Regions from separate parts of the Pseudomonas sp. 2 genome, predicted to be linked through region 4. Evidence: predicted binding sites of a transcription regulator. Region 4 holds the regulator's gene; each other region holds the start of a gene.
What was found. The regulator FliA, encoded in region 4, starts transcription of late flagellar genes. The targets are predictions, from matches to a motif close to CTAAAGTTTNNNNNNNNNNNGCCGNTAA.
Positions count from the first base shown of each region.

Region 1: the regulator FliA is predicted to act here: its motif matches at 1,576-1,603, upstream of AC1MEK_RS15455 (methyl-accepting chemotaxis protein).
Region 2: the regulator FliA is predicted to act here: its motif matches at 5,524-5,551, upstream of AC1MEK_RS06140 (chemotaxis protein CheW).
Region 3: the regulator FliA is predicted to act here: its motif matches at 6,647-6,674, upstream of flgM (flagellar biosynthesis anti-sigma factor FlgM).

Region 1 covers NZ_JBWXNG010000008.1:134,358-142,255, reverse strand. The annotation lists gene AC1MEK_RS15470 (threonine aldolase family protein) at 1-666, shown strand, start outside; gene AC1MEK_RS15465 (cell division protein ZapA) at 816-1,118, opposite strand; gene AC1MEK_RS15460 (hypothetical protein) at 1,115-1,348, opposite strand; gene AC1MEK_RS15455 (methyl-accepting chemotaxis protein) at 1,666-3,291, shown strand; gene gbcB (glycine-betaine demethylase subunit GbcB) at 3,354-4,454, opposite strand; gene gbcA (glycine-betaine demethylase subunit GbcA) at 4,786-6,084, shown strand; gene AC1MEK_RS15440 (YcaO-like family protein) at 6,738-7,898, shown strand, end outside.
Region 2 covers NZ_JBWXNG010000003.1:137,998-145,895, reverse strand. The annotation lists gene cyoB (cytochrome o ubiquinol oxidase subunit I) at 1-1,947, opposite strand, end outside; gene cyoA (ubiquinol oxidase subunit II) at 1,951-2,886, opposite strand; gene AC1MEK_RS06150 (disulfide bond formation protein B) at 3,355-3,864, opposite strand; gene hmpA (NO-inducible flavohemoprotein) at 4,141-5,322, opposite strand; gene AC1MEK_RS06140 (chemotaxis protein CheW) at 5,618-6,514, shown strand; gene AC1MEK_RS06135 (GNAT family N-acetyltransferase) at 6,556-7,017, shown strand; gene AC1MEK_RS06130 (hypothetical protein) at 7,072-7,395, shown strand; gene AC1MEK_RS06125 (YkgJ family cysteine cluster protein) at 7,639-7,898, shown strand, end outside.
Region 3 covers NZ_JBWXNG010000031.1:1,788-9,685, reverse strand. The annotation lists gene AC1MEK_RS29505 (glycosyltransferase) at 1-1,573, opposite strand, end outside; gene AC1MEK_RS29500 (glutamine synthetase family protein) at 1,942-3,183, shown strand; gene AC1MEK_RS29495 (MFS transporter) at 3,380-4,816, shown strand; gene AC1MEK_RS29490 (flagellar brake protein) at 4,955-5,695, opposite strand; gene AC1MEK_RS29485 (flagella synthesis protein FlgN) at 5,777-6,244, opposite strand; gene flgM (flagellar biosynthesis anti-sigma factor FlgM) at 6,294-6,611, opposite strand; gene flgA (flagellar basal body P-ring formation chaperone FlgA) at 6,771-7,532, opposite strand; gene AC1MEK_RS29470 (chemotaxis protein CheV) at 7,608-7,898, shown strand, end outside.
Region 4 covers NZ_JBWXNG010000016.1:69,842-77,739, forward strand. The annotation lists gene AC1MEK_RS23115 (protein phosphatase CheZ) at 33-821, opposite strand; gene AC1MEK_RS23120 (chemotaxis response regulator CheY) at 841-1,215, opposite strand; gene fliA (RNA polymerase sigma factor FliA) at 1,465-2,205, opposite strand; gene fleN (flagellar synthesis regulator FleN) at 2,202-3,035, opposite strand; gene flhF (flagellar biosynthesis GTPase FlhF) at 3,155-4,513, opposite strand; gene flhA (flagellar biosynthesis protein FlhA) at 4,525-6,654, opposite strand; gene AC1MEK_RS23145 (hypothetical protein) at 7,154-7,504, opposite strand; gene flhB (flagellar biosynthesis protein FlhB) at 7,711-7,898, opposite strand, start outside.

The DNA of each region.
Region 1 (7,898 bases), on a different contig from region 4:
GCGCTCAAGCGCGCCGACATTCATTACCCCAAACCGCGGGTCGTGACCCTGACTCAGGCCACCGAGGTGGGCAGCGTCTACCTGCCTGAAGAACTCAAGGCGATCAGCGACACCTGCAAGGAACTGGGCCTGAACCTGCACATGGACGGCGCCCGCTTCGCCAACGCCTGCGCCTATCTGGGCTGCACCCCTGCCGAGCTGACCTGGAAAGCCGGCATCGACGTGCTGTGCTTCGGCGGCACCAAGAACGGCATGGCGGTAGGCGAGGCGATCCTGTTCTTCAACCACAAGCTCGCCGAAGACTTCGACTATCGCTGCAAACAGGCGGGGCAACTGGCGTCGAAAATGCGCTTTCTGTCCGCGCCCTGGGTCGGCCTGCTGGAAAACGACGCCTGGCTCAAACACGCGCGCCACGCCAACAGCTGCGCGCAATTGCTGGCCAGCCTGGTGAAGGACATTCCGGGGGTCGAGCTGATGTTCCCGGTGCAGGCCAACGGCGTGTTCCTGCAACTGTCGGAAGCGGCCATCGCGGCGCTGACGGCCAAGGGCTGGCGTTTCTATACCTTCATCGGCAGCGGCGGCGCGCGGTTCATGTGTTCGTGGGACACCGAAGAAGCCCGCGTGCGGGAGCTGGCGGCGGATATCCGGTTGGTGATGGGGGCCTGACTCAGGCCAAGACCCAACTCCAATCCTGTGGGAGTGAGCTTGCTCGCGAATGCGGTGTGTCAGGGACGTATCTTCCGACTGGCACACCCCATTCGCGAGCAAGCTCACTCCCACAGTCACGTGAAACGCACGGGGTCGGCGTCAGAACCTCACCCCTGCGCGATGGTCTTCTCGATCACCTCGACCGTCGCGCTGACCTGCTCTTCATAACGGCTCAACTCTTCGGCGTGCTGGCGCTGCAACTCGACCTGCTTCGAACACAGGTTCAGCGCCGCCAGCACCAGCAGGCGGTCGCCGATCAGAGTCGGGTAGCTGCGCTTGGTTTCCGACAGGGCCGTCTTGAGCATGGTCACCGCGTCCATCAGCGCCTGTTCCTGTCCGGCCGGCGCCTTGATGGTGTAGTCATTGCCCAGGATGGAGATGACCTTGGTGGTGTCGCGATCGAGGATCATGCGCCGACCGCGCCAACGCTGGTCGCACGGTCCACCAGAGCCTGGATGCGGGCTGCGGTGGCGCCCTGCTTCTCTTCCTGCTCCAGCAGGCTCAGTTGCAGGCTGTCGTTGTCATCCCTGGCCTTCTGCAACTCTTCAGTGAGTTGCGCGTTCGTGGCCTGCAGCTCCTGATTCTGCTGCACGAGGTCTGCGACGAGCTTTTCCAACTGGCTTAGGGATGCTTCCAACATTTTGATTTCTCAGGCAAATTTCAAAGGGCGCGTACGATAAAGAAAAGCGACTTCGGCTACCAGTGAAATCAGGGCATTTACGCCGCAACACCGAGCAAAAAAGCACTTCGTTCACTTCAATTGCGCAAACGCATAACGGACCTGATTGACTGCGTTTTCGCCCTCTTGTTCCTGCTGTTCGTCAGATAGGCCACCTGCGACATAAACGCACGCAATGGACCAATGGGTTCAAGTCTGCGAATGCGCGACCGATAAGTCATGCATTCCCCACCATTATCATTTCGTCTCGCATGGATTGCGGCCTGTCAGGAACCGTCATGTCCCTACGTAATATGAACATTGCGCCCCGCGCATTCCTCGGCTTTTCCATCATCGGCCTGCTGATGCTGATTCTCGGCGTCTTCGCGCTGATGCAGATGAGCAAGATCAACGACGCCACCGAAGTCATGGCCACCAACAGCATGCCCAGCATCAAGTCGCTGGACCGGCTTACCGAAGGCAGCATCCGCCTGCGCGTGCTGTCGTATCGCCTGATGCTCAACCGCGAGCCGGAAACCCTGGCCAAGACCGTCGAACTGCTGGCCATGCGCAATCGGCAGATCGAGGAAGCCCGCGCCATCTACGTCAAACTGATCGTCGCTCCCGAGGAACAGGCCACTTACGATCAGTACGTCAAACTGCTCAACGACTACCGTGCACTTGAAGACCGCATGAAAGCCCTGAGCAGCGCCAACAAGCTCGACGAGCTGGCCACCCTGCTGGGCGCCGACCTGCAGACCAACTCTGATCAGATGAACACAGTCCTGGGCAAGCTGGTGGAGATCAACACCCAGCAGCTCAACAACACCAACAAGGACGCGTCGAATCAGTACTCGACCGCCTTCACCATGGTCGTGACCCTGCTGATCATCGCCACTGCACTGACGCTGCTGTTCGCCTGGCTGTTGACCAACAGCATCACCCGGCCCATCGCCGCGGCGCTCAAGGCCGCTGAAGAAGTAGCAGAGGGCGACCTGACCCGCACCATCACCGTCGACGGCTCTGACGAAGCCGGCCGCCTGCTGGGCGCCATGCTGAAAATGCAGTCCAAGCTGCGCGATACGCTGCAACGCATCTCCGGATCCGCCACTCAGCTGGCTTCGGCGGCCGAAGAGCTGAACGCGGTGACCGACGAAAGCGCCCGCGGCCTGTCGCAGCAGAACAACGAAATCGAGCAAGCCGCCACAGCCGTCAACGAGATGACCAGCGCCGTCGAAGAAGTTGCGCGCAACGCCGTCAGCACCTCGGAAGCCTCGAAAAACGCCACCACCTCGGCCAGCGACGGTCGCGATCTGGTTCAGGAAACCGTGAGCGCCATCGAGCGCATGAGCGGCGACGTACAGAGCACCGCGACCCTGATCGGCAACCTGGCCGACGAATCCCGCGACATCGGCAAGGTGCTGGACGTGATCCGCGGTCTGGCCGACCAGACCAACCTGCTGGCACTCAACGCCGCCATCGAAGCCGCGCGGGCAGGCGAGGCCGGTCGTGGTTTTGCCGTGGTCGCCGACGAAGTTCGCGCACTGGCCCACCGCACCCAGCAGTCGACCAGCGAGATCGAGCGCATGATCGGCAGCATCCAGGGCGGCACCGAACAGGCGGTCAACTCCATGCGCAGCAGCACCGAGCGCGCCGAGTCCACCCTGAACATCGCCAAGGGCGCAGGCGTGGCGCTGGACACCATTAACTCTGCGGTGGTGGAAATCAACGAGCGCAACCTGGTCATCGCCAGCGCCGCCGAAGAACAGGCGCAAGTTGCCCGCGAAGTGGACCGCAACCTGGTCAACATTCGCGACCTGTCGACCCAGTCGGCCACCGGCGCCAACCAGACCAGCGCAGCCAGCAACGAGCTGTCGCGCCTGGCAGTGGATCTGAACGGCATGGTGGCGCGGTTCCGGTTGTAATCAGCCCAGACAAAAAAGGGGGAATGCGCAAACGTGCATTCCCCCTTTTTTATGGGCGGCTATTAGTACTCGATCCGCACATCCCCCTTCGGAATGCTGCAGCACGACAGGATGTAGCCTTCTTCCACGTCGTCGTCGGTGATGCCGCCGTTGTGCTCCATCTCGACTTCGCCGCTGAGCTTCATCACCTTGCACGTGCCGCAGATGCCCATGCCGCAGGCCTTGGGAATCATCAGGCCAAGCTTGGCGGCGGCAGCGTGGACGGTTTCGCCCGGTGCCACGCGGATGCTCTTGCCGGTGTCGGTGAATTCCACCTGGTGCAGTTCGGAGACGTCGACCTCTGGTGCCTCGGCGGCCTGCTCGGCGTGTTCCACGGCGTCGGCGCGGGCTTCCGGTGGCGTCGCGCCGAAGGATTCTTCGTGGTACTGGGCCATGTTGAAGCCGTTGGCTTCCAGCAGGCGCTTGACCGCATTCATGTACGGCGTCGGGCCGCAGCAGAACACTTCGCGCTCCATGAAGTCCGGCGCCATCAGCTCCAGCATCTTCTGGTTCAGGTAACCGCGATACCCGGCCCACGGCTCGCCCAGCCCGTGTTTCTCACAGACGATGTGCAGCGAGAAATTGTTGATGCGCGACGCCATCTGCTCCAGTTCACGGTGGTAGATGATGTCCTTGGGCGAGCGCGAGCTGTGGACGAACACCATGTCGACGTTGGCGTTGGTGTCGTAGTACCAGCGAGCCATGGACATGACCGGGGTGATGCCCACGCCGCCGCTCAGATAGAGGATTTTCGGGTTCGGGAAGTCGATGGCGTTGAACAACCCGACCGGCCCGTGGACCGCCAACTCCTGGCCTTCGTGCAGGGTGTCGTGCAGCCAGTTGGAGACCTTGCCGCCCGGTACGCGCTTGATGGTGATCGAGAAGCTGTAGGGCACCGATGGCGAGCTGGAGATGGTGTAGGAGCGCATGATTGGCACGCCTTCGATTTCCAGCTCCAGGGTGACGAACTGACCCGGCTTGAAAAAGAACAGGATCGGCTGGTCGGCCATGAAGCAAAAGGTGCGCACGTCCCAGGTTTCCTGGATCACTTTGACGACCCGCACAAGGTGGCGACCATTGGCCCAGGTCTGGGTGTTGACCGGGTTGAGGAAATTCTGGGACATGCTCACTCTCCACAGCCGACTGTCGGCTTCTTATGGTGGCGATTCTGCGTATGCGCCGAACCGCGTATTTACCTATCAGCGACATTCACATACTTATGGCGACCAGGCCCGGTCTATAGGGGCTGCGTAGTCGTCAACGGAATCGGCCATGTCGCCCATGGATAAGGTTCGCGTCGCGCCCCGCTCCACACTCGCCGCTAATTCGATACAGATTTTTTACCCATAAGCATGAGCGACAGAAAACACCGTCGCCTCGCGTGCCAGCTCCAAAACACAACCGTAATTAGCCACATTCGTAGATCGCTCAAATCGCGGTCTGAGGACTTGAAAGATGGACGTCACTACAACGCTGAGTCTGGGCGATCCGCTGGAACCGGCACGCAAGGCCACTGCCGAAATGCTGCAGACCCGCGAGCGCACCTATTCGCTGCCGCAGCCTTTCTACAGCGATGAGCGGCTGTTTGAAATCGACATGCAGGAAATCTTTCAGAAGGAATGGCTGATCGCGGGCATGACCTGCGAGATTCCGGCCAAGGGCAACTTCATGACCCTGCAGATCGGCAAGAACCCGATCCTGGTCGTGCGCAGCCCGGACGGTTCGGTCAACGCCTTCCACAACGTCTGCCGCCACCGTGGCTCGCGTCTGTGCACCAAGGAAAAAGGCAAGGTCGCCAAACTGGTGTGCCCGTACCACCAGTGGACCTACGAGCTGGACGGCCGCCTGCTGTACGCGGGCACCGAAATGGGCGCCGACTTCGACATGAAGAACTTCAGCCTCAAGCCTGTGCACTGCAAGACGGCTGGCGGCTACATCTTCATCAGCCTGGCGCAGAACCCGCCGGCCATCGACGAGTTCCTGCAGACCCTGACCCACTACATGGAACCGTACGACATGGAAAACACCAAGGTGGCGGTGCAAACCACCTTGATGGAAAAGGCCAACTGGAAGCTGGTGCTGGAAAACAACCGCGAGTGCTACCACTGCAGCGGCTCGCACCCTGAATTGCTCAACACCCTGCTGGAATGGGACGACACCAACGACCCGCGCGCCGACCAGAAATTCAAGGATCACGTGGCCGAATCCGCTGCCGCCTGGGAAGCCGAGAAGATCCCTTACCTGCACAAGAGCTTCGGCCTGCGTAACCGCATCGTGCGCATGCCGCTGCTCAAGGGCACCGTGTCCATGACCATGGACGGCCAGCAAGGCAGCAAGAAACTCATGGGCCGCATCAAGAACCCGGACTTGGGCTCAATGCGCATCCTGCACCTGCCGCACTCCTGGAACCACTGCATGGGCGACCACGTGATCGTGTTCACCGTGTGGCCAATCAGCGCACAGGAAACCATGGTCACCACCAAGTGGCTGGTGCACAAGGACGCCGTCGAAGGCGTGGACTACGACGTCGCGCGCCTGCGTGAAGTCTGGGACGCCACCAACGACCAGGACCGTCGCCTGGCCGAAGAAAACCAGCGCGGCATCAACTCCGTCGCCTACCAGCCTGGCCCGTACTCGAAGACCTACGAGTTCGGTGTGGTCAACTTCATCGACTGGTACAGCGCCAAGCTGCTGGAGAACATGGGGGCCGAGCCTGCGCCTTATCTGAAGGGCGTGGCGGTCAATCACGAGTGAGGTTGACTCTGACCTCGCTTCGCTCGTAACAACCCCGTCGCGGGCAAGCACGCTCCTATGATCCTGTAGGAGCGCGCTTGCCCGCGATGCGTTTGGAGGCGGTGGAAGCGCTGATTAAGCTCAATCGCTGCCCCCTACCTCGCTTCCTGAGTGGCAAATACGTTCGCCGCATCATTACGCGTGCCGACAGGCGCTTATTGTTAATATCCTTCTTGTAAACACCAGGCAAGCCGAAACCGCTTTTTTCCGGCCAACTCACCAAATGCCAACTTCCTCACACATCTATAAAAATAATAATAGACTCAGTGAGTTATTAACTCTGACAACAACACCAGGGAAACTTCCTACAACCTTATCGGAAATTTAAAACCGATACGGACTTGGCGCACCTCGATCTCAATGTTATCAATACACCACCGACAGCGATCGCCGTCGGAATAAAGGAAATAAATCCCAAACAATGAAAATAAAGGAGTATCAACATGGGACGTCGCCGTTCTGAAATCTCAATCATCCCGTTCAATCAAAACAATGAACCCATGGGAGGTCTGCTGAACAGTGAAGCGCAGTTTTACGCTCACAACTAAAACGTTATAGCTACAAAGCGATACAGGCTTGGGGTTTCCCCAAGCCTCTTACAACAGGATTCCCACATGGAAGAACGTGAATTTTCTGCCACAACAGCCGAGCAAAAAATCCGACAAGCTATTTCATCCCTCTCCCTGACACCTTCAGTTGGCTATATAAACTCATCGAAGACGGTGGCGCTAGGTACATTAAAGAACTCAATGAACGCCACCGTCGCAGAGGGTGCCGGGAAGGGAGCCAATTGCGGTGTCGGGGCCTTGGCTGAAAGCCTTGAGCACTATGCGATGGAGCACATGTCACATCAGGGAATTTGCGAACGCGCCCTCGGTGAAATCCGAAATCAACCAGTGGCTCGCATGGACGGGATACTGTCCAATCTGCCAGATAGCAAAGTCAGGATAGACTGCGTCGAAATGACAGACATACAAACCGGTCAACGTGTCATGATGCCCGCGGTACTCCAGATGCCAATTGACTTATTGAACGAAAAAATTAAAAACATCCCCGGCGCTGCGTTTCTCAGCCGCTATTCATCCAATTCTGGCATTGCATTTGGATGCTCTGAAAACGAAGCGATCCTCCACGGCATTAATGAAGTTATAGAACGGCACATACTGTCCAAGATACTCATGTCTCTCTGCGGTCAGCACGAGCCCATGCAGCTGTGTTCGCCCAGCACTGAGATTTTGGAAAAATTGTTTTCGCACAACTTGGGAACGTGCACAGCCGTAGACCGTTTCAAAGTAATTCTCACCCCAACCACGCAGGGCGTTTACTTCAGCATGGCTATTCCTAAACGTGCAGACGGAAGACACCCGATCTGCCCGATTGGCAGTGGATGCTCAGTCGATCCTCGTATCGCAATATTACGCGCAGTAACCGAGCTTACTCAGACGACCGCACTGTATGACGCAGATGAAAAAAACAACGACCTGCGTGCTCACGCGTTGCTGGAGCGTTCACCTTCGTTGCGCTCATTGATTCAGCTTGAAAAGCTGAGAAACATCGGCCAAACCTGCCGACGATTAGATCCACCGCTGAACATCTCAGTCGCCGAACAAATCGAGCTTGTTGTCGAACACCTTGATGGCCTCGGCTTTCGTGTGCTCCATCGAACGCTTGCCTCTTTCGACAACGGATGCGCGGTAACGCAGATCTACGTACCTGGGCTGGAACGCTTCAACCTGGTCAGAGCAGGTGTTCCGGTAGTCCCCCAACACTTGCTT
Region 2 (7,898 bases), on a different contig from region 4:
CTCGCCTTCGATGCGGGCCACTTCAGCAGCAGGAACCATGTAGCCCTGATCGTCACGTGCAGCATGGATGACGAAGTAGACGACAGTACCTACCAGGCTCGCAGCGGCCAGCCAGAAGATGTGCCAGATCATTGCGAAACCGAAGACGGTCAGCAGGGCACCCATCACCAGACCGGTCGCGGTGTTGTTCGGCATGTGGATGTCGGAGTACTTGGCCGGAACCTTGTACGCCTCGCCATCACGCTTGGCTGCATAGAACGCGTCGATCTCGTTGGCCTTCGGCAGCTCAGCGAAGTTGTAGAACGGCGGTGGCGAAGAAGTGGACCACTCCAGGGTGTGGCCATTCCATGGGTCGCCGGTGACGTCCAGGTTCTGCTTGCGATCACGGATACTCACGTAGATCTGGATCAGCTGGCAGGCGATACCGATCATGATCAGTGCCGCGCCCCAGAAGGCTACGTGCAGGTACGGCGTCCAGTCAGGGTTGTCAGTGGTGTTCAGACGACGGGTCATGCCCATGAAGCCCAGCGCGTACAGCGGCATGAATGCCACGTAGAAGCCCGAGATCCAGAACCAGAACGCTGCCTTGCCCCACTTCTCGTTCAGCTTGAAGCCGAACGCTTTCGGGAACCAGAACGCGAAGCCAGCGATGTAACCGAATACCGCACCACCGATGATCACGTTATGGAAGTGCGCGATCACGAACAGGCTGTTGTGCAGAACGAAGTCGGCACCCGGGATAGCCAGCAGAACGCCGGTCATACCACCGATGGAGAAGGTGATCATGAAGCCCAGGGTCCACATGACTGGCGCGGTGAAGCGCAGACGGCCCTGGTAGATGGTGAACAGCCAGTTGAACAGCTTCACACCGGTCGGGATGGAGATCAGCATGGTCGCCAGGCCGAAGAAGGCGTTGACGCTTGCGCCCGACCCCATGGTGAAGAAGTGGTGCAGCCAGACCATGAAGCCCAGTACGGAAATCGCGCCCGATGCGTAGATCATCGAGTGATGGCCGAACAGACGCTTGCCGGTGAAGGTCGAGATGACTTCGGAGAAGACACCGAAGGCCGGCAGAATCAGGATGTAAACCTCAGGGTGACCCCATGCCCAGAACAGGTTCACGTACATCATCGGGTTACCACCCAACTCGTTCGTGAAGATGTGGAAGTCCAGGTAACGGTCAAGAGTCAGGAACGCCAGGGTGCCGGTCAGGATCGGGAACGAAGCCACGATCAGAACGTTGGCCCAGGTGCAGGTCCAGGTGAAGATCGGCATGTCCATCAGCTTCATGCCAGGAGTACGCATCTTCAGAACGGTAACCAGGAAGTTCACGCCCGTCAGTGTCGTACCCAGACCCGATAGCTGCAGGGCCCAGATGTAGTAGTCAACACCCACGCCCGGGCTATAGCCCAGTTCGGACAGCGGCGGATAGGCAACCCAACCGGTACGTGCGAATTCGCCGACGCCCAGGGACACGTTGACCAGCACCACGCCGGAGATCAGCAGGTACAGGGACAGCGAGTTCAGGAACGGGAAGGCAACGTCGCGAGCGCCGATCTGCAGAGGCAGAACGATGTTCATCAGGCCGGTGAAGAACGGCATCGCCATGAAGATGATCATGATCACACCGTGAGCGGTGAAGATCTGGTCATAGTGTTCAGGCGGCAGGTAGCCGGGCGAACCCTCAGTGGCCAGGGCCAGCTGGGAACGCATCATGATGGCGTCGGCAAAGCCGCGCAGCAGCATGACCATGGCGATGATGATGTACATCACACCGATTTTCTTGTGGTCGACCGACGTCAGCCACTCGGTCCACAGGTAGGTCCACTTCTTGAAATAGGTGATCAGACCCAGAACCACTGCACCGCCGATCGCGATCATGGCGATCGTGATCATGACTATCGGTTCGTGGAACGGGATCGCGTCCAGACTTAATTTACCAAACATCGTTTACTCCTCTGCCTGCGCAGCTGAATTCTTACCCATGTCCATCCCTTCCATACCGGCCACTTCTTTCTTCTCGTGGACAATCTTGCCCGGCTTCATACCTTCATACTTGTCGATGATGATCTGGAACAGGTTCGGAGTGACCGTGGAGTAGAGTTCAACGGGGTTACGTTCGCTAGGCTTGGCCAGAGCTTCGTACTCAGCTGATGCCAGCTGTTTTGGGGAATTCTTGACTTCGGCAACCCAGGCGTCGAAACCAGCCTGATCGGTTGCAGTCGCCTTGAATTTCATGCCGGTGAAACCTGCGCCGCTGTAGTTGGCGGAGATACCATCGAACTCGCCGTTTTCGTTGGCGATCAAGTGCAGCTTGGTCTGCATGCCGGCCATCGCGTAGATCTGGCCACCCAGTGCAGGGATGAAGAACGAGTTCATGACCGAATCAGAAGTGATGCGGAAATTGATCGGCGTGTGGGCCGGGAAAACGATCTTGTTGACGGTGGCGATACCCTGTTCCGGGTAGATGAACAGCCACTTCCAGTCCAGCGCGACCACTTCGATGGTCACAGGCTTGACGTCGGATTCAAGCGGACGGTAGGGGTCCAGCGCGTGGGTGGACTTGTAGGTGATGTAGCCCAGCACGATGATGATGGCCAGGGGCACCAGCCAGACGACCAGTTCGATCTTGGTCGAGTGAGCCCAGTCAGGGGTGTAGGTAGCGCTCTTGTTCGAGGCGCGGTATTTCCAGGCGAAGATGATGGTCATGAAGATGACCGGCACCACCACCAGCAGCATGAGCAGAGTTGCGGTGATGATCAGATCACGCTCTTGCATGCCAATGTGGCCCTTGGGATCCAGCAAGGTGTAATCGCACCCGCTGAGCAGGAGCATGCTGAAAAGGGCCAAGAAGCCAAACAATCTGGGGTACCTTTTTTTACTCATCTCACGACCTCTAAAAGCAGCTTTCGCATCGCAGTTGGGTTTCGACCGCCAACACTTCACCCTGCCAGGTGCTGGCAAATTCTTGGATTGAACAGGGGCCTGTCAGGAAGCTTGTGGCCTCGTAACAATTCCGGTTTTGCTGTGGTTTCTTATTCGAATGGTGGCAACTGCCATTGCGGACCAAATCCCTTGGCGCAGACATTCAGAACTTGACGCATGAGGCCATCCAAACGGCGTCTACAAAGGCGTAAAAACGCTTTCTGACCTCGATTTACGCGACCGCCAGGGGCGGAGGGGCGTTAAGTGGGGGCGATTGTAGATACGTAAAGTTTTATTGACTATGAGTTATTGCGCAACAGTTAATTTCCCATTCTGTAAGAATGCGCTCATATGTCGCACCCAATTCTGTCGGTATGGCCCCAGATTTCTTGAGGAATTCGAGGCGGTTTTTTACGCAACATCCTGTAATCAACGCGCTTTCATCCGGTTGCGGATGATGCCCGCCGGTACCAGAATTACCGTCAGAACAAAAGCGATCAGTGCCCACTGCGCCAGCGAAAGTCCGAAAACTGGCGGATATGGCGTCTCGCAGAAGCCGGCGACCTGGAAACCCAGGGGAAACCACGATGCTAGCGGCAAGCCATCAACGATCGGCTGCAGTACGTCGATGCCGCAGCTTTCGGTCGGATGGGTCTGAATCCAGACATGACGCCCCGCTGCAACAATCCCGCCCACGGCGCTCAGGGTCACCAGCGCTTCACAGATGGTCAGGCTCAAGCGCCCGGGCATCGCTGCGCCGATGAAGGCGAAGATGGCGATGAACAGCAAGGCGTAGCGCTGCAGGATGCACAGCGGGCATGGCGCCTCGCCGAGCACGACCTGCATGTACAGCGCCCCGCCGATCAGCGCCAGGCAGATGATGCCCAGCAGAACCAGGAACTGTTTTTCGCGCCGCAGGTAAATCATCTCGTCAGTCATTCACATGCCCTTTGCATTGGGTGTCCATTCAGATCTGTGGTGTCGCGTGCCCGGTTGCCCGGAAAGCCGGCAATTCTACCATCGTCGCGGGCGCGCGCCGGTGCAGATGGTGAACACAGGGGCATTACCCGAACATTAAGCAAATCCGCAACAATCCACAGACACCCGGGCCGACTCCTTCCTTATATATAGAAGCGTGCGACGCTTTGCCGCAGGGTCATGACGTCGCACCTCTTCCTTATATATAGAAGCATGCGTCTATTTGTCGCAGATGGATCACTCCAGCGCCGAAGCCGGGCCGAAGAATTCGTAACGGGCCTGCTTGTCCGGCACGCCTGCCGCCTTCAACTGGCGCTTGATCGCCGCCATGAAGCCTTTCGGACCGAGGAAGTAGGCATCCAGATCGCGATCCTCTGGCAGCCACTGTTCCAGACGCGCCTGGTCGAGCAGGCCGACTGCATGGGCCGCCGGGCTCACGCCGTCGTCTTCGGTGTAGCAGTAGAAGCGCTGGAGTTGCGGATACTGCGCGGCCAGTTGCTCGATCCAGTCGCGGAAGGCATGGACCGCACCATTGCGCGCACAGTGAATGAAGTGGATCGGACGCTGAGTGTCCAGCGCCGCCTGCAGCATGGCCAGCGTCGGGGTGATTCCGACGCCGCCGCTGATCAGCACCAGCGGTTTGTCACTGTGGGACAGCGTGAAGTCGCCTGCAGGCGGATACAGATTGATGCTGTCACCCACCTGCACCTGATCATGCAGGAAGTTGGAGGCGCGACCGCCAGGCTCGCGTTTCACGCTGATGCGGTACTGGCCATTGCCGGCCCGCGCCGACAGCGAATAGTTGCGGCGAATCTCTTCACCATTCACGAACAGCTGCATGCCGATGTACTGGCCAGGAGTGAAGTCCAGGATCGCCTGACCATCGGCCGGGGCGAAGTAGAACGAGGTGATCTCGGCGCTTTCCTGCACCTTGCCCACGACCTTGAACGCGCGAGCCCCACGCCAGCCGCCGGCGGCCAGTTCCTTGTCCTTGTAGATGCCTTCCTCGGCCCCAATCAGGATCTGCGCCAGTTGGCCGTAGGCATTGCCCCAGGCGTTGATCACTTCGTCAGTGGCGATTTCGGCGCCCAGCACTTCGCGGATCGCTTCGAGCAGGCACTCGCCCACCAGCGGGTAGTGTTCAGGCAGAATCTGCAGCGCCACGTGCTTGTTGATGATCTTGGCCACCAGATCGCCCAGCTGCTCGAGCTGATCGATGTGGCGCGCGTACATCAGCACGCCGTTGGCCAGGGCGCGAGGCTGGTCGCCGCTGGCCTGGTGGGCCTGGTTGAACAGCGGGCGGACCTGCGGGTAGCGCTGCAGCAGCTTCTTGTAGAAATGCGTGGTCAGCGCTTCCCCACCGCTTTCCAGCAGGGGAACAGTGGATTTGACGATGGCACGATCCGAAGCATTCAACATGATGGACTCCTGAGACTCGATGGGTAAGGACTGCTATCGTTATTTCAGGATCCGTGCCAGAAAATATCTCGTTATAAATCAACAACCTACTTAAAATTTGTCATTTTGACCAACAGCCGCTTGCGGTCATAAAGACTCCACACAGGTCTTTATGACTCCAGCCAGAATCACCCCCACCGCGCATACAGCGGGCCGAAAACGCTAAAGCCTGCAATCGCCGGGTCGATAAACCGTCATCGACAGCTGTTCGCGCCTCCCGATGCGCCAGCCAGACACCGCATCACAGAAGGTTCATATGTCCAAAAACGTCCGTGCAGATTCCCTTTCGCTTCTGCTGTTCACGTTACGCAGCGGAAAGCTGATGGCGATCAACCTGCTCAAGGTCAGTGAAATCATCCCCTGCCCTCCCCTGACCCGGCTGCCCGAGTCGCACCCGCACGTCAAAGGCGTGGCCACGTTGCGCGGCAATTCGCTGTCGGTGATCGACCTCAGCCGTGCCATCGGCGAGCGCCCGTTGCTCGACCCCGATGGTGGCTGCCTGATCGTCACCGATGTCAGCCGCTCCAAGCAGGGCCTGCACGTGCAGGCGGTGAGCAAGATCGTCCATTGCCTGACCACCGACATCCGCCCGCCGCCGTTCGGCTCGGGCAACAAGTCGTTCATCACCGGCGTGACCCAGGTCGACGGCACACTGGTTCAGGTGCTGGACATCGAGAAGGTCATCCACGGCATCGCACCGATGCAGGTGACACCGGAGCCTGCCGAGCTAAGCCCGGAAGAAGTCGAGGTGCTGAACAAGGCGCGCATCCTGATCGTCGACGACAGCCAGGTCGCGCTGCAGCAGTCGGTGCTGACCCTGCGCAACTTGGGGATCGACTGCCACACCGCGCGCAGTGCCCGCGAAGCCATCGACCACCTGCTCGATCTGCAAGGCACCGCGCAGCAGATCAATGTGGTGGTCTCGGACATCGAGATGTCGGAGATGGACGGCTATGCCTTCACCCGCACCCTGCGCGAGACCCCGGACTTCCAGCAGCTGTACGTCTTGCTGCACACTTCGCTGGACAGCGCGATGAACGCCGAAAAGGCCAAGGCCGCCGGCGCCAACGCAGTGCTGACCAAGTTCTCCTCACCCGAGCTCACGCGATGCTTGATCGAAGCCGCACGTACGGTCGAGGCCCAGGGCATCTGAGGCCCGGCCCGCACGACGCATCGGCCAGCCATTACTGGCTGATGCGCCGCGATCTGCGCCACCCCGTCCCCACGGCTGTCTGGCCAGATTCGACGCATCTGCTGGCGTTCAACGACGACAACGCCGTCGCCATTCACCAGCTGTTCACGCTGGGCGCTGAACTGGGCGGCGGCCATGTCGGTGATTTCAACACGTGGCTGCAAGGCTTTCAGACCGACCCGGAATTCGACCCTGCGCTGTGCCTAGTGGTGGAGGATCCGCTGGGCGTGGTGGCCGTCGCGCAATGCTGGACCAGCGCCTTCATCCGCAATCTGGTGGTGCATCCCCGGGCACAGCGCTGCGGTCTTGGGCTAGCCTTGTTGAATCAGGCGTTCAAGATCTTTGCAGAGCGACATGAAGGACAGGTCGATCTCAAGGTCATGGAAAGCAATCTGGCGGCACGGCAGCTGTATGAGCGCGCAGGGATGCATTATGTGCAGCGTTGCGAACTCGATCCCCGTTGAGTCAGTCCAACAGGCTTTCAAACGCCTGCCCGGATGACAACAACGGAGATTGCCATGAAAACCACCACCCTGCTGCTACTCGCCCTGACTGCGGTCGCCGGACAGGCCAGCGCCTCCAGCGATGAAGCCTGGAAGGCCTTCGATAAAACCCTGGTCGACAGTTGCGTGGCCGCCAGCTCCCTGAAAAACGCCAAGCCGGCCGGCAGCTCGGCGATGTTCGATGACAGCATCGGCTACAGCGCGCTGCTGATCAAAGGCCAGTACAAACAGGCGTTCATGAAGAACAAGACCGGCACCGAGCTGTGTCTGTACGACCGCAAGAACAAGAAAGCGCTGATCACCGAGTGGGATAACGTCAGCACCTTGCCGAAGAAATAAGCACAAGGTGCGGGCACATATCACCCGTAGCCGCACGGCTTGCCGGCGGGTGGGCCTTGAGAACGCTCCCGCCGGCAAGCCGTGCTGCTACGGGACCAGTTAGGCCGTGCAGTTTGTGTCAGACACCTTACTGGCGCATAACTTGCTGCAAATCCCGCCACTTTCAGAATTGCGCCCTGCAGCGACACGCAAAAGCCGCAGAGCGCAGCGCTGATTTCTTTTGAGCGGGCGGCGTTTCTTTCGATGAATACTCAGTTTTCCTGCGTCGGTTGCGGCAAATGCTGCACCGACCATCACGTCCCGCTGACCCTGGCCGAAGCCGCGCAGTGGGCGGCGGACGGCGGTTCGGTGATCGTGCTGACCGAGGCGTTTCTGGCCAACGGTTATGGTGTCCCGCCAGATCAAATCATCCATGCCACACGCAGGTCACACCCGGTCACAAGCGGTTCGGCCCAGGCGCTGGTGGCCATCACCTTTGCCGCCTACAACGCCGGGCGCTGCCG
Region 3 (7,898 bases), on a different contig from region 4:
CCGCTTCAGGGGTTTGGCACACCAGCAGGGGTTCGCAGATGTGCAGGATCCGGTCAGCGCCCTCGTTCTCGAACAGGCGCAAAATGAGGTCCAGCTGCGCCGCTTCATGGCAGCCTGGATCGAAACCGCCCACATCGATCAGCATTTGTCTGCTCAGCAGCCAGTGTCCGGCGGTGAGCAGCGGGTAGCTCAGAAGATAGTCGAGATTGAAATCCGGTCGCATCGCCGAACCCAGCTCGCCCCTGGCCGAGCGATGCATTTCATCGGCGAACGCCGCACGGCAATGCGCAGAGTCGATGAGTTTGAGCGCGCACGCGGTCAGGCCGAAGGACGTGAACAAGGTGCCCGCCTCGATCACCACCAGCCAGTCGAAGTCGCCGGCATGAGTGAGCGTGTTCAGCGTGGCGCCAAGGGTACCGCCGGCATCGGTCAGCTGGTTCAGCTCGATGCCGGACGCCACCTCGAACGCGCGAAAGACGCTCGACAGCACAGCGACCTGTACTGACGCGCCCAGCTCGGTGAACGAGCGCAGGCTGTCCAGGCTTCGCTGTACCGACTCGTGGCGGTCATGGCGGTCATCGATCACGACCAGCAATGAGGGAATGCCCGTGCGCGCAAGGTGCTCGCGGATCAACTGCCATTCCCGGTCATCCGGGTGTCGAAAATCCAGCCAGGCCTGCACCTGTTCCGGGTTCAGCCGTTGGGGCAGCGGTGCGCTGAGGTTCGCCAACAGGTTGAAATCGGCATAGCCTGCCTGGCTTGTGGCGGCGCGCATCCGGACCCAGCCGTTGTCCAGTGAAGGCGTGTTCCATCCTGATTCGCGCACCAGTCGGTGAAAACGGTGGACATCCGCAGTGTCGGCGCCTGCGGTTTCGATCCCCTGATCGGTCAGGTTACGCGGGGCGATGCGGGTACTGCTCAGCAGCGCGGGGAGTAGCACCAGATCACCGTGGCGCAGCAGCTGGACATACATCGCAAGGTCGGCCAGATCATCGAGCGCCTCGCCCTTGAGGGAAAACAGGTGCTCCCCAAGGGCCACAAGATCGCAGCGCCGACACAGGACGCCGCTCAACTCGCCAATGAAATTGCAGGTGAACTCGCCGAGAAAGGCCACAACGTCCGGACCGTGCATGGCCTGAGGGCTGACGAACCGCAGTCTGGTCTGCAGATTGTCGGGCAATACCTGATCGAACTCGTCAATCCACTGGCGCGCACCGGCGGCCAGGCTTGCCTGTGGCGTCGCTTCCAGGGCGTGAACCAGTTGCGCGATGCTGTCCGGGGCCAGGACTGCATCGTCCGACAGGAACTTGATGTATTCGCCACCGGCCAAGGCAACGGCCTGTGTCAATGAAGCGCTCAAGCCCTGGTGATGTGCGCTGGACACGTGACGGATTGACCTGCCACTGCCCGAATAGAGGCTCAGGATACTGTGTACACTGCCCGCCTGCGTGTCGTCGCAGACCACGATTTCAATGGCTTGATAGGTCTGATCCATGACGCTGCGCAATGCCGCGTCGAGAAAATCGGTCTTGCCGACTGCGATGACGACGCTGACCAGGCGTTGAGATTCCATTTTCATATCCGATGCGGGAAACACGACGGGTGTCGCTGTTTCGAAGTTGCAGCTCAACCCGATGAGCCTGTGGGGCGCTGCCGCCATGAATATGACGGCAGGCGCACAATACTCGCGTAAAGCAATAAGTCAGCCAAACCTCGCCGGATCCGGGCACGGCGTCAAGGCGCTTGATATTTTGAACGCCCGACGCTTATTTTGTACGCCTCGCTGCGCGGCGCCGCGGCGGGCATAAGAACCCTGCATAAAAATAAAGGACTTGAGTCATGAGTAGCGATGGCCACAATTCACTCGCGCAGCGATTGATGGGCATTGATGAAATTGAGTGTGTCACCCCGGACCTTAACGGCGTGCCACGGGGCAAGGTCATGACGGCGGAGGGCTTTCTGGAAGGCCGCCGCCTGCAACTGGCCCGTGGGGTGCTGCTGCAGTGCATCATGGGCGGCTATCCCGCCGCGAAGTTCTACGGCAGCGACGACGGCGATCTGGCGCTGGTGGCCGACCCCGCGCAGACCCATCGCCTGCCCTGGAGCGACGAGCCTCGCGCACTGGCGATCTGCGACGCTGATGAGTTGGACGGCGAGCCGTCGAATCTGTCGACCCGTGGCCAGCTCAAATCGGTCATCGCCCGCTATGCCCGCCATGGCTGGTCGCCGGTGGTAGCCACCGAACTCGAGTTCTTTGTCTTCGCCCCCAACAGTGATCCCAACCAGCCTTTCAAGCCGCCGGTGGGGCTGGACGGGCGTCGCGAGGATGGCCAGTCGGCGTTCAGCGTCAGCTCCAACAACGGCCTGCGGCCGTTCTTCAGCGAAGTCTATAAATGCATGGCAGCGCTGGGCCTGCCTCGCGACACCTTCATGCATGAAATGGGCGTCAGCCAGTTCGAGATCAACCTGCTGCACGGCGACCCGCTACTGCTCGCCGACCAGACCTTCCTGTTCAAGCACATGCTCAAGGAAGTAGCGCTCAAGCACGGCCTGACCGTGGTGTGCATGGCCAAGCCGCTGGCACACACGCCGGGCAGTTCGATGCACATTCATCAGAGCGTGGTGGACAGCGCCACCGGGAAAAACATTTTCAGTGATGCCCAGGGCGAACCCACCGCGGCGTTCCGCCACTTCATCGGCGGCCAGCAGGCGGCCATGGCGGACTTCACCGCGCTGTTCGCGCCCAACGTCAATTCCTATCAGCGCCTGTGCCATCCGTTCGCCTCGCCTAACAACGCCTGCTGGTCCCACGACAACCGTGCCGCGGGCCTGCGCATCCCGGCCAGCGCACCAGTGGCCCGGCGCGTGGAAAATCGTCTGCCCGGCGCAGATGCCAACCCATATCTGGCCATAGCAGCTAGTCTTTCAGCCGGGCTTTATGGAATCGAACAGCAGCTTGAGCCAACGGATGCGATTCAGGGAGAATTCGCCGTGCCGGATCATCTGTCGCTGCCCTGCACCTTGCATGCGGCGCTGGAGCGTCTGAAACGCAGTGGGCTGGCCAAGGAACTGTTCGGGGCCGAGTTCATCGAAGGCTACATCGCGTCGAAGACCCTGGAACTGACCAGTTTCTTCAACGAAATTACTCCCTGGGAACGCCGAGTCTTGGCCCAGGATGTGTAAAAACTACTGCGCTCGGTACTACTGCGTTAAAAACAGGCGGAAAATGCTCATTTAGAGCCCCTAGACTCCGCTTTTCCGCCTGTTTTTGCCTTGTATTACCTTCGCTCGTGACGTTTTTACACACCCTGTTTCCCAGGCTTAAAAACCGCGTTTCGGAAATCCTCCATGGATGAGGATTTCCGTTTTTGGAAAGTCGATGCGCCAAATCTGGAAATCCTTTCGAGCGCTGTATTTCGCCTCACTGATGATGCTCATCGGTTCGGGCCTGTTAAGTACCTATCTTGCGTTGCGCCTGGCCGCCGATCATGTCGACGGGCTGTGGGTCGGTGCGCTGATGGCTGCCAACTACGTGGGGCTGGCACTGGGCGGCAAGGTCGGCCACCGGCTGATCGGCCGGGTAGGGCATATCCGCGCCTACGCCACCTGCGCCGGGATCGTCGGCGCGGCGGTGCTCGGGCATGGCCTGATCAACTTTGTGCCAGCCTGGATATTCCTGCGGATGATCGTGGGCCTTGGCATGATGTGCCAGTACATGGTCATCGAGAGCTGGCTCAACGAACAGGCCTCGCCCAAGCAGCGCGGGCTGGTGTTCAGCGGCTACATGATCGCGTCCTATCTGGGGCTGGTGCTGGGTCAGCTGATTCTGGTGATCCATCCGCAGTTGGGGCCTGAATTGCTGATGCTGGTCGCGATGTGTTTTGCGCTGTGCCTAGTGCCAGTGGCGATGACCCGCAGCATTCACCCGGCGCCGATGCGCCCGGCACCGCTGGAGCCGCTGTTCTTCATGCGGCGGGTGCCACAGTCGCTGACCACGGTGCTCAGCGCGGGGCTGATCATTGGTTCGTTCTATGGCTTGGCACCGTTGTTCGCTGCGCAGCAGGGGCTGTCCACCGACCACGTCGGTCTGTTCATGGCCTGCTGCATTGGCGCGGGATTATTGGTGCAGGGGCCGTTGGGCAGGATTTCCGACCGCTATGACCGCGCCAAGCTGATTCGCGGCTTTGCCGGGTTTCTGGTGCTGGCCTCGTTGCCGTTGGCGATCTTCCCCGGATTGCCGATGGAAGTGGTCTTCGCCATGGGCTTCGTGACCTCGCTTTTGCAATTTGCGCTGTACCCGCTGGCCGTGGCGTTCTCCAACGACCACGTCGAGGGCGAGCGCCGCGTGTCCCTCACGGCCATGCTGCTGATGACCTACGGCGTGGGCGCCAGTATCGGGCCGCTGGTGGCCGGTGTGCTGATGAAGCAGTTCGGCAGCAACATGCTCTACGCCTTCGTCTGCTTCGTCGCGTTGATCCTGGTGCTGCGCATCCGTCCCAAAGCCGTCACCAACCTGCACCAGGTGCAGGACGCGCCGCTGCACCACGTGGCCATGCCCGAAAGCATGGCCAGCTCGCCACTGGTGGTCGCACTCGACCCGCGTGTGGATGAACAGGTGGTGCAGGATCAGATGCAGAACGCCGCAGAGGCGGGATCACCTGCACCAGAAGCGCCAGCGCAGGCGGCGACCGAGGAGGTACAGGAACGGGTTCTGCCGTCAGGCGAAGGCGTTGTACGGCCGGTAGCCGTGGTCGAGGAGGTCAATGGCGAGCCGGCAGACGATGCGCGGGATGTGGGCGTGGATCGGCCGTTGTAAAGAGTGACTGTCAGGCAAAAACACCTGTGGGAGTGAGCTTGCTCACGAATGCGTCATTTCAGTTCTTGAACAGATGGCTGAAGAGGCGCGTTTCGTGAGCAAGCTCACTCCCACAGAGCGGTCGCTGATGTCGGTCGATCAGAAATCGTCGTCTTTGTCGAAGCGGCGCGCTTCGCGTTGCAGCTGGTAGACGAAGCGCTCGACCTGACGCTGCACCAGGCCACTGATGTTGTGGAAGCGCACGCCGGCGAAGGTGGTGTTGATCTTCTCTTCGAAGTGCAGGTAGCGCAGCTCGACCGAGGTGGTCATGTTGCCGAAGGGCAGGGCCGCGATGAAGCGGTCGTAGACCTGGCCCAGCTGCATGCGCTCGGAGAAGTCGCCGTCGAAACGCAGCTTGCAGCCGGTGGCCGAGATATCCAGCAGCTTGCCGCGCAACGGCGACTTGAGCTTCTCGCCGCCGACTTCGATGTCGACCAGCGAGGCCAGCTTCAAGGCTGCGCGGAAGGCGTTACGGCGCTGGTGATAAATGACTTCTTCAGGCAGAGGGCCGCGATAGCTGTGCGGGTCCTCGATGATGGTCATCTGTGCCTTGCATTCCCAGGCGATGCGCACGCCATCGTGGAAGCCTTCGACACGGAACGCTTCGCCATTGGCCATGAAGCGCTCGCCATCGCGAGGAATCATTTCATCCAAGGCGATGACGTTGTTGTCACGGTCGACTTCGATGACGTAGCTCTGGAAACGCTGGCTGCGCTCATGGAAGGTGATGATCAAGGGATCATGGCTTTCCATCAGCAGCCGCAGGTTGGCGGCAATTTCCAAAGGCGTGTTCAGTACCTTTGGTGGCTGCGGAACATCTTCCGCGCTTAAGGCATTCACGGTTAATCCATCTCCAGGCAAAAAACGACAACGTGCGGCGCAGGCAGTTTGCCATCATGTCGCACGTCTTGATACAAGAACTTACGCCTGGCTAAGCGGACGCGGTCTCATCTTTCCGGCAGTCGAACCCCGGCTGTCATACAGCGTGGGTGTATCGCCACCGTTGAGGATGCGCAGCTGTTGAGCCGTGGTCAGCTGCTGCAGCTGAATCAGTGCGCCATTCTGTTCGTTGGCGGCCTGACATTCGGTCATCAGCGCGTTCAATTCGTCGCCCGCTTTCAACAGTGCTTCGCCGACTGCGGAGTGCTTGGCCACTTCTTCGAGTCCCGCGCGATTGGCGGGCAGGCCCAGACTGCTCATCAGTTGGCTGCGTCGGCGTCCATGCTGCTCGAGCACGATCACCAGCGCCTGTTTCTGCGCCAGGATGTGTTCCATTTCGACCATATTGCGTCCGTGAAGCGCCAGTGCCTCGGCCTTCAGGATGTCCAGCAGATGCCGGGTCGGCGCAATATCGTCCGTGATCAGTTGAAGCAATGTAGTGTCTTGCATCGCATGCCCTGGGATTCAAGCGTCCAGAAGCCCCTGCGCGGACCGGGGGCTAGCGCTGGGCTTCGAAATCAAGCAGTTTGCTGGCAACGCGGTTGCTGTCGACCTTGTAGCTGCCGTCGGCGATAGCCTGCTTCAACTCGGCCACGCGGGCGCTGTTGACGGTGGGCTGATCACGCAACGAATCAGTGATCTTCTGCAACTGTTGAGCTTCGCTGCTCAAATGTACTTTCTCGCCGCTGCCGTCAACGCTCTGGGAAGTGCTGGCCGTCGCCGGGGCTTCGGTCTTGCTGGTTTCCTTGGTGTTGGCGGTACGCGAAGTACCGCCTACGGCAGTGGAGCTATTCAAACGACTGAAGTCGATGACCATGATTAAAACCTCTGGGTTCTAGGACGCTTGCCTTTGTTTCGGCTAGACCCGGAATAACTTTAGGGCCAATGCGAAAACAGTCTCGAGTCGACTTCGCACAGGCCGGACTGGCTCCGAGTGTAGAAAAAGCGCAAGCGTAGCGCCAGAGATTCCTGCGCCTTACATAGGCACCTCGACTTGCCCGGGGGCGACCACGTTGGCCTTGATCACGCGCTTGGAATTGAGGTTCTTGACCCGGATCTGCTCGTTCAGGCCACCGTCAGCCAGGGCTTCACCGGGCATGCGCACGCTCATGGCCCCACTGCGCGCGGTGATCACCACCTGGTCGCCCTTGTGGACCATCTGCGGTTGCTCCAGATGCACCGGGGTGAGGATCTGGTCGATGACCGTTGGTCGGACAACTTTCTGCCCGATCGCCTGATCCAGCGAATCGAGAAAACCCTGCCCCAGCAGGCCCACGTCGCGCTCGCGCAGGGCCACGTCGCCGGACGAGACGATCGCATCACGCTTCATCGGCCGCACCACGGTCACCACATTGCGAAACAGATGTACCTGCGCAGGCACGAACACCGTCCACGGTGAGGAGCCTTCGCAGCGCAGCTTGACCGTCACCCGGCCGATGGGCGTTGCCGAGTTTTCCAGCGAGGCTGTCAATTCCTTGTCGCAATGCGGCATGCGCAGGCGCGGGTCGAGCTGTTTGACTTCGATCTCGTAGCGTCCCTGGGTCTGACTGGTCGCCAGATAGTCTTCTACGGTGAATTCAAGAAAGCCCTGGGTAGCGCCGATAAGTTGTTCAGGCAGGGTTACGTTGTCCGCCCGGGCCGCGTTTGCGACGCCGAGCAGACACAGCGCGACCACCACGCTATAAAGGCTGCGGGTCGCGGTGTAGAAGTGTCGAGATACTGTCATTGGCAAGTTCATGACAGGTCAATAGCAAGGGCCGTGCCGCTTGCCGTCAGGGCAGTGCGCGACTGGTCGTTTTGGGAGGGGTGGTGCATGGCTGGTGTTTTGGATTCAGTGAACCAGCGCACTCAACTGGTAGGGCAGAACCGCCTTGAACTGTTGCTGTTCCGGCTGGAAGGCAAGCAGTTGTATGGGATCAACGTGTTCAAGGTAAAAGAGGTGCTTCAGTGCCCAAAACTTACCCTCATGCCCAAATCCAGTCCGATTGTGCGCGGAGTGGCTAATATTCGTGGCGGGACGATTCCGATTCTCGACTTGTCGATGGCGACCGGGGCTGCGCCTCTGGCCAACATCGCCAATTCGTTCGTGATCATTACCGAGTAC
Region 4 (7,898 bases):
AGAACCCGGGGCTTGAATCCACTCGCGGGAATTCAGAATCCGAGGCTGGATAGCAGATCGTCTACATCATCCTGACCGGATACGACGTCTTCACGTTTATCGGCATGAATCTGCGGACCTTCACCCTTGGAATGAAGTTTTTCCTGCTCTTTTTGCTTACGGAACACTTCCTGATCGTGCTGGATCCCGGCAAAGCGATCCACCTGGCTGGCCATCAGCACCAGCTTGAGCAGATTGCTCTCGACCTCGGTCACAAGCGTAGTCACGCGCTTGATCACCTGGCCGGTCAGGTCCTGATAATCCTGGGCCAGGAGGATGTCGTTCAGGTGGCTGGCAACCTGATGACTCTCCTTCTCGCTGCGCGCCAGGAAACCTTCGACACGGCGGGCCAGATCACGAAATTCCTCGGCGCCGATCTCGCGACGCATGAAGCGTCCCCAATCGGCGCTCAGGGCCTTGGCGTCTTCGCTCAAGCCGTTCATCAACGGCGTGCTCTGCTCCACCAGGTCCATGGTCTTGTTGGCCGCGCCTTCGGTCAGGCGCACAACATACGACAGGCGCTCGGTGGCATCGGTGATCTGCGACACTTCTTCGGCTTGCGGCATGTGCGGGTCAATCTGGAAATTGACGATTGCACTGTGCAGCTCGCGCGTCAGCTTGCCGACTTCCTGATACAGGCCGCGGTCCCGGGTCTGATTAAGCTCATGGATAAGTTGCACGGCGTCGCCGAACTTGCCTTTTTCAAGGCTGGCGACGAGCTCTTGTGCGTGTTTCTTCAGGGTCGACTCGAAGTCACCCATTGTCGATTCTTTAGGATCCATAGCGCCCTCGCAGCGGACATCAGCTATTGACGCGCTCGAATATCTTCTCGATCTTTTCTTTGAGCACCTGGGCGGTGAATGGCTTCACGACGTAACCGTTAACACCGGCCTGTGCGGCCTCGATGATCTGCTCGCGCTTGGCTTCGGCGGTGACCATCAGCACCGGCATGTGGCGCAGGCGCTCATCGGCGCGCACCTGACGCAGCAGGTCGATGCCCGACATGCCCGGCATGTTCCAGTCCGTGACCAGGAAATCGAAACCGCCCGCCTGCAACATCGGCAATGCGGTGGTACCGTCATCTGCTTCGGCCGTGTTGGTGAACCCAAGGTCACGCAACAGGTTTTTTATGATCCGCCGCATCGTTGAGAAGTCATCAACGATGAGGATTTTCATGTTCTTGTCCAATTCGACCTCCAAGCAGTCTTTAACGCGCCCAGCCCCTGGACGCGCGTTCAATCAATACCGGCGAGCGGCTTTACGAATAACAGTGACGGGTTTTCGAATCGACAAGTAACAGGCGCAGCGAAACGAATCTTCAAAGATCCGATCCCACCGGCTCCTGCCTTGCCTTTTGTTGCACCCACATCTTGCACAGCCGGTCTTGCATTCAGCACGCAGGCACACTGGCCTGCGCGGGTTAAATCAACGTGCGCGCCACTCGCTCAGGCGGCCGCGCAAACGGGCGGCGCACTGGCTGTGCAGCTGGCTGACCCGGGATTCGCTGACGCCCAGGACTTCACCGATTTCCTTGAGGTTCAGCTCTTCGTCGTAGTACAGCGCCAGCACCAGGCGTTCACGCTCGGGCAGGTTGGCGATGGCATCGGCCAGCGCCCCTTGAAAACGCTCGTCTTCCAGATCGCGGGACGGTTCCAGCGACTGGCTCGCGCCGTCTTCGTGCAGCCCTTCATGCTCGCCGTCCTGCAACAGGTCGTCGAAGCTGAACAGGCGACTGCCCAGTGTGTCATTGAGAATCGCGTAGTAATCGTCGAGGCTCATCTGAAGTTCGGCAGCAACCTCGTGATCTTTAGCGTCACGGCCGGTTTTTGCTTCAATCACACGAATCGCGTCGCTGACCATGCGCGTATTGCGGTGAACCGAGCGCGGCGCCCAGTCACCCTTACGCACTTCGTCGAGCATCGCGCCACGAATGCGGATGCCGGCGTAGGTCTCGAAACTCGCGCCCTTGGTCGAGTCGTATTTGGTCGACACTTCGAGCAGGCCGATCATCCCCGCCTGGATCAAGTCCTCGACCTGCACACTGGCCGGCAGACGCGCCAGCAAGTGGTAGGCGATACGCTTGACCAACGGGGCATAGCGCTCGATGAGCTCGTACTGGGAATCTCTGGATGATTTGCTGTACATGCGATAGCCACTTGCAGTCATGACACTGGCCCTGCACTGGTCTGATGAACCAGGCGCTCGACGAAAAATTCCAGATGGCCACGCGGGTTCGCCGGCAGCGGCCAGGTATCGACTTTCTGCGCGATGGCCTTGAACGCCAGCGCACATTTGGAACGGGGAAACGCCTCGTACACCGCGCGCTGCTTCTGCACGGCCTTGCGCACGCACTCGTCGTACGGCACGGCGCCCACGTACTGCAGCGCGACGTCCAGGAAGCGGTCGGTGACCTTGGTCAGCTTGGCGAACAGATTGCGCCCTTCCTGCGGGCTCTGGGCCATGTTGGCCAGCACGCGGAAGCGGTTCATGCCGTAGTCGCGGTTGAGCAGCTTGATCAGCGCGTAGGCGTCGGTGATCGAGGTCGGTTCGTCGCAGACCACCAGCAGCACTTCCTGGGCCGCGCGCACGAAGCTGACCACCGACTCGCCGATCCCGGCAGCGGTGTCGATCACCAGCACGTCCAGGTTGTCGCCGATGTCGCTGAAGGCCTGGATCAGGCCAGCGTGCTGGGCAGGCGTCAGTTGCACCATGCTCTGGGTGCCGGAAGCGGCCGGCACGATGCGCACCCCGCCTGGCCCCTGCAACAGGACATCGCGCAGCTCGCAGCGGCCTTCGATGACGTCGGCCAGGGTGCGTTTAGGGGTCAAGCCCAACAATACGTCGACGTTGGCCAGACCCAGATCGGCGTCCAGCAACATCACGCGACGCCCAAGCTCGGCCAGTGCCAGCGAGAGGTTCACTGACACGTTGGTCTTGCCTACGCCACCTTTGCCACCAGTCACCGCGATAACCTGAACGGGATGCATGCTGCCCATGTTAATTTTTTACCTTGTCTTGCTTAGACCTAAGCCACACTTCGGGCTGCACGTTCAGTGACTGAACAATGCCTGGCAGACCATCGATGCAGGTATTTTCCAATGTCATTTTCCTTAACCTAGCCCGCGCGCTTGCCGGTGCTGTGATAAAGATCCGCAAACATATCCGCCATCGCTTCCTCGCTAGGCTCCTCCTGCATCTGCACACTCACCGCTCGGCTTACGAGCTGGTGCCGGCGTGGCAGATGCAGATCATCCGGTATCCGTGGGCCATCGGTCAGATAGGCCACGGGCAATTCGTGTGTCACGGCAAGGCTGAGCACTTCGCCCAGGCTTGCGGTTTCGTCCAGCTTGGTCAGGATGCACCCGGCCAGGCCGCAACGCTTGTAACTGTGATAGGCCGCAGTCAGCACCTGTTTCTGGCTGGTTGTCGCCAGGACCAGGTAGTTGCGCGCCTTGATGCCGCGCCCTGCCAGGCTTTCCAGTTGCAGACGCAGGGCCGGGTCGCTCGCCTGCAGGCCGGCGGTGTCGATCAACACCACGCGCTTGCGCAAGAGCGGCTCCAGCGCCTGAGCCAGCGACTGGCCCGGGTCGACATGGGTCACCGGCACATTGAGGATCCGGCCCAGCGTCTTGAGCTGTTCCTGAGCCCCGATGCGGAAACTGTCCATACTCACCAGCGCGATATTTTGCGCGCCGTATTTCAACACATATCGGGCCGCAAGTTTTGCCAGCGTGGTGGTCTTGCCCATTCCGGCAGGGCCGACCATGGCGATCACCCCACCCTCTTCCAGCGGCTCGACCTCTGGCGTGACGATCATGCGTGCCAGGTGCGCCAGCAACATGCGCCAGGCGTGGGGCTGGTCATCGACATCCGGGACCATGTTCAGAAGGTCGCGCGACAGCGGGCCGGACAGGCCGACGCGTTGCAGACGACGCCACAGGTTGGCCTGCTGCGGACGGCTGCCTTGCAGTTGATTCCAGGCCAGCGAACCGAGCTGGACTTCCAGAAGTTCGCGCAGGCCGTTCAATTCCGAACGCATCGAATCGTAGGCACGCTGGCTGATGCCAGGATCAGCCGCCGCGCGCTCGGCACGCTCTGCGCGATCCGCCGCGATGGCGGCGTGGATCGACGGGCGGAACGGCTCGTCCAGGGTCGGCTCGATCTGTTTGTTGCTGTCATCCATGGCAATGCCGGAGAACAGCTGGCGATTGGCAACGCTGTCCAGCTCGCTGCGGCTTGTCAGTTCAGCCTGCGCGGTGACGATGCGCGACTGGGTCTTGCGCAGCTCGTCTTCGAGCTCCACGTTCGGCACGCGCGGGGCCAGCGCGGACAGTTTGTAGTCCAGCGCGGCTGTCAGTTCCACACCGCCGGCGATCCGCCGGTTGCCGATGATGGCGGCTTCAGCGCCCAGCTCATCACGAACCAGCTTCATGGCTTGACGCATATCGGCGGCGAAAAAACGCTTAACTTGCATGACTCACTACCTCAGCCGTTCGGCCCGACAGTCGCTACGATGGTGACTTGCTTATTGTCAGGAATTTCCTGATAAGCCAAAACATGCATGTTCGGCACTGCCAGGCGTCCAAAGCGGGACAACATGGCGCGAACCGGACCTGCGACCAACAAAATTACCGGCTGACCCTGCATCTCCTGACGCTGCGCTGCCTCGATCAACGAGCGCTGAAGTTTCTCAGCCATGCTCGGTTCGAGCAGAACGCCTTCTTCCTGACCCTGTCCTGCCTTCTGCAGACTATTGAGCAATATCTGTTCCAACCTTGGTTCAAGGGTGATGACAGGCAGCTCCGGCTCAATGCCGACAATGCTTTGCACGATTGCACGGGACAGCCCGACCCGCACCGCCGCCACCAATGCGGCGGTATCTTGACTCCGCGCCGCGTTGTTGGCGATGGCTTCGGCGATGCTGCGAATGTCGCGCACCGGCACCTGCTCGGCCAGCAGCGCCTGCAGCACCTTGAGCAGCGCCGACAGCGAGAGCACGCCCGGGACCAGTTCCTCGGCCAGTTTCGGCGAGCTTTTGGCCAAAAGGGTCATCAACTGCTGGACTTCTTCGTGCCCGATCAATTCATGTGAGTGTTTGTACAGAATCTGGTTCAAGTGAGTGGCCACTACGGTACTGGCATCGACCACCGTGTAACCCAGCGACTGCGCCTGGGCGCGCTGGCTGATTTCGATCCACACCGCTTCCAGACCGAACGCCGGGTCTTTGGCATTGATGCCGTTGAGGCTGCCAAATACCTGACCCGGGTTGATTGCCAGCTCGCGATCCGGATAAATCTCGGCTTCGGCCAGGGTCACGCCCATCAGGGTCAGACGATACGCGCTCGGCGCCAGGTCCAGGTTGTCGCGAATGTGTACGGTTGGCATCAGGAAGCCCAACTCTTGCGACAACTTCTTGCGCACGCCCTTGATCCGCGCGAGCAACTGCCCGCCCTGGTTGCGATCCACCAGCGGAATCAGGCGATAGCCCACTTCCAGGCCGATCATGTCGATCGGCGTCACGTCATCCCAGCCCAGCTCCTTGGATTCCTGGGCACGGGTCGGCGACGGCAGCAGATCCTGCTGGCGCTTGACCTCGGCGATGGCCGCGAGCTTGACCTGGTTCTGTTTCTTCCACAAAAGGTACGCACCACCCGCCGCCAGCAGCCCCAGGCTGATGAACGAGAAATGCGGCATGCCCGGCACCAGACCCATGACGATCATGATCGCCGCAGACACGGCCAGCGCCTTGTGCGAGTTGAACATCTGGCGACTGACCTGCTTGCCCATCTCCTCGGAGCCGGACGCACGGGTCACCATGATCGCCGCAGCGGTCGACAGCAACAGCGATGGCAGCTGCGCCACCAAACCGTCACCAATGGTTAACAGGGCGTACACCTTGCCGGCGTCGGCGAAGGTCATGTTGTGTTGCAGGATACCCACCAGCATGCCGCCGATGAGGTTGATGAACAGGATCAACAGACCGGCAATGGCATCACCGCGCACGAACTTGCTGGCACCGTCCATGGAGCCGTAGAACTCGGCTTCCTGGGCGACTTCCAGGCGGCGGCGCTTGGCTTCCGGCTGATCGATGAGGCCGGCGTTGAGGTCGGCGTCAATCGCCATCTGTTTGCCGGGCATCGCATCGAGGGTGAAACGCGCGCTCACCTCGGAGATACGACCGGCACCTTTGGTCACGACCACGAAGTTGATGATCATGAGGATCGCGAACACCACGATACCGACCACGTAGTTCCCGCCGATCACCACTTCACCGAAGGCCTGGATCACCTTACCGGCAGCGGCGTGGCCGTCCTGGCCATGCAGCATGACCACGCGGGTGGACGCGACGTTGAGCGCCAGGCGCAGGAGCGTGGCGACCAGCAGAATGGTGGGGAACACCGAGAAGTCGAGCGGTCGCAATGCGTAGACGCAGACCAGCAGCACGACGATGGAGAGCGCGATGTTGAACGTGAAGAACACGTCCAGCAGGAACGGCGGCATCGGCAACATCATCATTGCCAGCATGACCAGCAACAACAACGGCACGCCCAACTGACCACGACCCAGGCCGGCCAGTCCAGAGCGTGCGTTTGTGATTAATTGAGAGCGATCCACCGATTGTCTACCTGCGCGTTAAACCAAACTTTTGACGCCAGAGGCGTTGTAGCGCAGGTGTTGCAAAAACCTGTCCAACTCTTGGAAAGCCTGAAAAATATCATAGTGCCACTATACAGATTTGTGTCGGGGTCGACATATTTCCTTTGGTTTGCCGATTTGTGTCTGGCTCAGGCTGCTGTCGGGTCTGATCAAGGTCAAGGTCAAGATCAAGGTCAAGAGCGCTCTTCCTAACGTCAGATCTGTTTCGACTTCGTCGAGTTACTTGGAAAAGACCCCCAAGTAACCAAGGGGTCCTGCTCCTGGTTTGGCCCGACTTCGTCGGGTTCCCTCTCTCCGGTCCCGCTCCGTGGGCCCGGCGCGAAGGGCCATCCATGGCCCAACGCGCCTCTCGCCGCATCCATGCGGCTCGACCCACTCCGCGAGACCTGCGTTCGGCCTGCACCCAAGTCGCGTTCTGTATCGTCTGGGCTATCGCGTACGAAGATCAAAAGCCAGATCAACGGCAACGGCGGGATGTTGTGCGGTTTGCTTTTGATTCTGCCCGGAGGGCGTAGGAGCGCAGCTTGCTCGCGATCTGGCGCGCAGCGGCAGTAAAACCATCCACGTCGGCCGTGTCAGGCATACCGCATACACCGGATTTGCTGCCGATCCCCGGCAGATCGCTGGCAAGCCGAGCTCCTACGCCTTCGGCAGAATCAAAAGCAAACCGCATTCTGCCTTCGATCTGGCTTTTGATCTTCGTGCGCGATAGCTCAGACGGCACAAAACGCGACTTGGGTGCAGGCTGAACGCAGGTCTCGCGGAGTGGGTCGAGCCGCATGGATGCGGCGAGAGGCGTGTGGGCCATGGATGGCCCTTTCACGCCGGGCCCACGGAGCGGGACCGGAGTGAAGGAACCCTGACGAAGTCAGGGCCAAACCAGGAGCAGGACACCTTGGTTACTTGGGTGTCTTTTCCAAGTAACTCGACGAAGTCGAAACAGGTCTGACGTTAGGAAGAACGCTTTTGACGTTGATCTTGATCTTGATCTTGATCTTGATCTTGATCTAAAGCCTAAGAATCCCTACGCAAATCCGGCGGAATCGGCAAATCATCACTCAACGGCGCCGGCCGCTTGCCCCGCCCGGCATGGAACTGCCGGATCTGATAGACATACGCCAACACCTGCGCCACCGCCAGATACAGCCCCGCCGGAATCTCCTGCTCAAGCTCGGTGCTGTAATAGATCGAACGCGCCAGCG